2 regions of the Clostridium gasigenes genome follow, and region 1 is predicted to be linked to the other one. Evidence: a T-box and tRNA genes for the amino acid it is inferred to sense, from the RefSeq annotation. Region 1 holds a T-box; the other holds one or more tRNA genes.
The links. The T-box of region 1 lies ahead of argS (arginine--tRNA ligase). A T-box ahead of a tRNA ligase gene usually reads a tRNA of that ligase, here a tRNA-Arg.

Region 2: it encodes a tRNA-Arg, which carries the amino acid that the T-box ahead of argS (arginine--tRNA ligase) is inferred to sense. The anticodon was not compared.

What each region holds. Positions count from the first base shown of each region.
Region 1 covers NZ_CP071376.1:65,634-67,844, reverse strand. The annotation lists gene J1C67_RS00320 (Ppx/GppA phosphatase family protein) at 1-909, opposite strand, end outside; T-box leader at 1,117-1,323, shown strand; gene argS (arginine--tRNA ligase) at 1,396-2,211, shown strand, end outside.
Region 2 covers NZ_CP071376.1:1,215,204-1,217,414, reverse strand. The annotation lists gene J1C67_RS05940 (sensor histidine kinase) at 149-1,057, shown strand; tRNA gene J1C67_RS05935 (tRNA-Arg) at 1,140-1,216, shown strand; gene J1C67_RS05930 (Card1-like endonuclease domain-containing protein) at 1,419-2,211, shown strand, end outside.

The DNA.
Region 1 (2,211 bases):
ATTAATGTATTCATATAAAACCCCTTCTTTTAAACCACGGTCAGAAATAATGATTTTACTGTTGCAAACTAGTTTAACAATATTGTGGAAAATAGCAAGTCCACCGACAATTACATCAGAAGAATCAGGATCAAAACCTTCAATTTTGCATCTTTGCTTATAATCCTTAGATTTTAAAAGATTATATATATCATGAACATCTAAATCAGTAAGTTCGTAGTTATGAGATATATCAAGTGGATATCTCTTTTTAATCCTATCAAGTTTCCCGATTGTACGAACCGTGCCACCAACTCCAATTATAGAATCATATGTGTTTTCAGTTACCCATTGCAAGTCACGTAAATGAGAGTTTATAAGGTTTATAGTTACATCTAAATCATCTCTAGATATTCTATCAGTTAAGTTATAATTGTATGATAAATTTACACAGCCAAAAGGAAGTGTTGCACTTTTGATAATGCATCCATTTTGAATCCAAGCTAAGTGAGTGCTATTTCCTTCAACTTCTACCATTAAAGAATTTTCTACATATATACTTCTAGTTACACCTATAAAGTTATAGTGGATTTCTTCTTCACAAGATAACACTCTAATATCAACATCTAATTCAGATTTAATTGTTGATATTAACAAATCTTTATTTTGTGCAGTTCTAAAGGATTCAGTAGCAACTGCAATTATTTTAGAAGCGCCAGATACAATGCATAATGATTTAAAAGCTCTAAGTGTAGAAAGAATTAAACTGATTTTATCATTGCATATTTCACATCCGTTAACTAAGTCAGAACATAATCTTATAGAAGATTTAAGTTCATCTATAACTTTAAAATAACCATCATCTTCAACCTCAGTTAACATTAATCGAAGAGTATTAGGACCAATATCAATAACACCTATTTTATTCATAAGAACTCCTTATTTACTTTAGTATTATAATTTAGTTTCTAATTCAATATTATATCACTTTTAAAAATAAAGAATAGATAAAATTTACTGACTAGTTATTTATTTGGATATGCCTTAACTAAAATTAAAGTTTATAAATGAAATTATTTTTATGAGTTGACAAAAAAACTTAGAGTTATGTATAATAGGTATATTAATAAATTTAAAATAAAGTCAAAGAAGAGGAAAGTACTTTAATTTAATCTTTTAGCGAATAGGGAGATGGTGTGAGCCCTACAAGATAAATTAAAAGGAAAAGAGACTTGGAGACATCTACTGAAATTAAGTAGGATAGATCGTATAAGCTGCGTTAAAGCAATGAGTGGCATTCATAAATGCAACTAGAGTGGTACCGCGGTTACTTCCGTCTCTTATTTTTAAAAGAGATGGCTTTTTTTATTTTCAAGTAAATATAATGAAATGCCTAAAATATAGGGAGGAATAATTATGGATTATAAAATGAAAATTGCAGAGCTTATAAAAGAACATATGGATATGGATGTTAAGCTTATTGAAAATTTAATAGAAATACCACCAAGACCAGAAATGGGGGATTTCGCATTCCCATGTTTCCAATTCTCAAAAACACTTAGAAAAGCACCAAATATGATAGCAGCAGAGTTAAAAGATAAATTAAATGCAGAAGGGTTTGAAAAAATAGATAATTTAGGACCATATGTAAACTTTTTTGCAGATAAAGCTATATTTACAAAAAATGCTATAGAAAAAATCCTAGAAGAAGGAGATAATTATGGATCATCAAATGTAGGAGAAGGAAAAACTGTTTGTGTTGAACATTCATCACCAAACATTGCAAAGCCTTTCCATGTTGGTCATCTTTTCTCAACTTCAGTTGGAAATTCATTATACAGATTATTTAAAAAAGAAGGGTATACTGTAGAAGGAATTAATCACTTAGGAGATTGGGGAACACAATTTGGTAAGTTAATATCAGCATATAAAAGATGGGGTAATGAAAAAGCTCTAGAAGAAAATGCAATAGATGAGTTACTTAGAATATATGTTAAGTTCCATGATGAAGCTGAGAATGATCCATCATTAGTTGATGAAGGAAGAGCATACTTTAAAGCTTTAGAAGATGGAGATAAAGAAGCAGAAGCATTATGGGAAAGATTCAGAAACTTAAGCCTAAAAGAATTTGATAGGGTATATAGCATATTTAACGTAGAATTTGATTCCTATGCAGGAGAAGCCTTCTACAATGATAAAATGGGTGTTGTAGTTAATGAGCTAAAAGAAAAG
Region 2 (2,211 bases), 1.1 Mb from region 1:
TATTTTTAAAAAAAATATTATAAAATACCTGTTTATAATTAAAGATTTAAGCTAAATTACAAAAAACATATTGTTTATAAAAATTAAATATGTTAAAATCAAATTATGGAATAATAAGTATTAAAAGGAATTGAAAGGATTTTGCGTTATGATAGAAGAAATTTTTAATAAAGATAATTATAGTGATTATTTAAATATGGGTAAATGCAGTAATGATCATAGATATGCCCAAAAAACATTTAGTTATAGTGAATTAAATAATACAATAGAAACTTTAAAAGAAAAGAATTTATCACAAGAAGAATTTTTACTAAATATAACTCATGATTTAAGAGCTCATCTAAGCATAATTCTAAGTGTTATGCAGTGTATTGATTGTGGAAATGCTAAGGTTGCAGATGAAAAGGCTAGAGAATACCTAAAGATGATAAAAAGAAATAGTTTGAAAATGCTTAAATTAATAAATAATTTGATAGATACAACTAAATTTCAAAATAATTATTATGAATTAAATAAAACTAATATAGATATAGTATCTATGATAGAAGGCACTATAAACTGTATAGATAAATATGCTATACAAAAAAACATACATTTAATATTTGATACAAATAAAGAAGACTGTATAATGGCTGTAGATCCAGAAGTTATAGATAGAATAATAATGAATTTAATTTCTAATGCTATTAAATTTTCATGCAAAGATAAAAATATATATATAAATTTACTTATTAATAGTGAAGAAGTTAAAATATCAGTTAAAGATGAAGGTCCAGGAATATCTGAGGATGATAAAGCGAAGATATTTAATAGGTTTTATCAAGTGACTAAACGAAAAGATAGTGAACAGGCTGGTTCGGGAATAGGATTAGATTTAGTAAATTACTTAACTAAAGCTCATGGTGGGTCGGTTATATTAAATAGTGAATGTGGTGTTGGATCAGAATTTATAGTTACATTACCAATTACCAAGACTAATGAAAAAGAAATAATTAGTCAAAGTCAAAGTAGTAAAATCGAAATGCTAGAGATAGAATTTTCTGATATATATTTATAAAATAACAATAGTTAGTACTGAATAATAACTCAGTACTTGATTTATGTATTTCTTTATGATAATATGAAAATTGTTGAAATATGCGGTGGTAGCTCAGTTGGATAGAGTAGCTGGCTACGAACTAGTTGGTCGGAGGTTCGAATCCTCTCCGCCGCACCATTTAAAGGCCTTACTTATAGTAATGTCTTTTTTTTATTACCTTTTTTAGCATTTATAAATATTAGATACTTTCAAAAAAATAATAAATTAAGTTAATAAGTTACTATTTTTTGAATTTACTTATTTTTAAGTAAAATATACATTTAAATTAAAAGTCTCGAAAGAGGCTTTTTTTTATGTTAATTAATAAAAATATAAAATTATGGGGAAATATAAATATAAATATAAATTTAAGGGAGGGATTTTTATAAAAGTCGATATTTTAATAAATCAATTAGATGAACATAATGAAGGAAACATATTAGCAACTAAAAAGTTTCAGGCAAAAGAAGTTATATTTTTAAGATCAACTGATGAAGATAAGGATATAAAGGCTATAAAGACTTATTATGAAAATTATATGTCTAATGTAATTTTTAGTGAAATTATAGTAAAAGAGGGTGATATAAAAGAGTTAACAAAACTGATTATAGATAATAAAGATAAAAATGTTTTGGTTAATTTAACTGGAGGTAAAAGAATTAATTCATTAATTCTTTTAGAATTATGTAATGAGAATTATGTTAAATCTATATATGTAGATATTAAGAGTAAGCATTTATATACTATGGATAATAAAATAGAAATATTAAAAGAACAATTTGGAGACTTAGAAATAGTAGATATAATAGAAGCTTCGGGAGGTTCTATTATAGAGGATTCTACAGATTTATGCCAAAAGAAAGATTTAATATATTTAACAAAACAAATATATAGTAATTTACCTTTGTGGCATAAATATAAACAAAAATTATACGATGCAAATATATTCTCTCATGAGTATAAAGATTCTAAAAAAATAGTTGTAAATATGGAAAACTTACAAAATGAAGAAAAAAATCTATTAAATAAAATTATGAAAAAGCTAATTGAAATGGGAGAAATAGATTGTTTGCATATTAACGATAGTAAAATAGAGGTGTTATTTTTAAATAATTATCTTAAAGCTTTCTTAT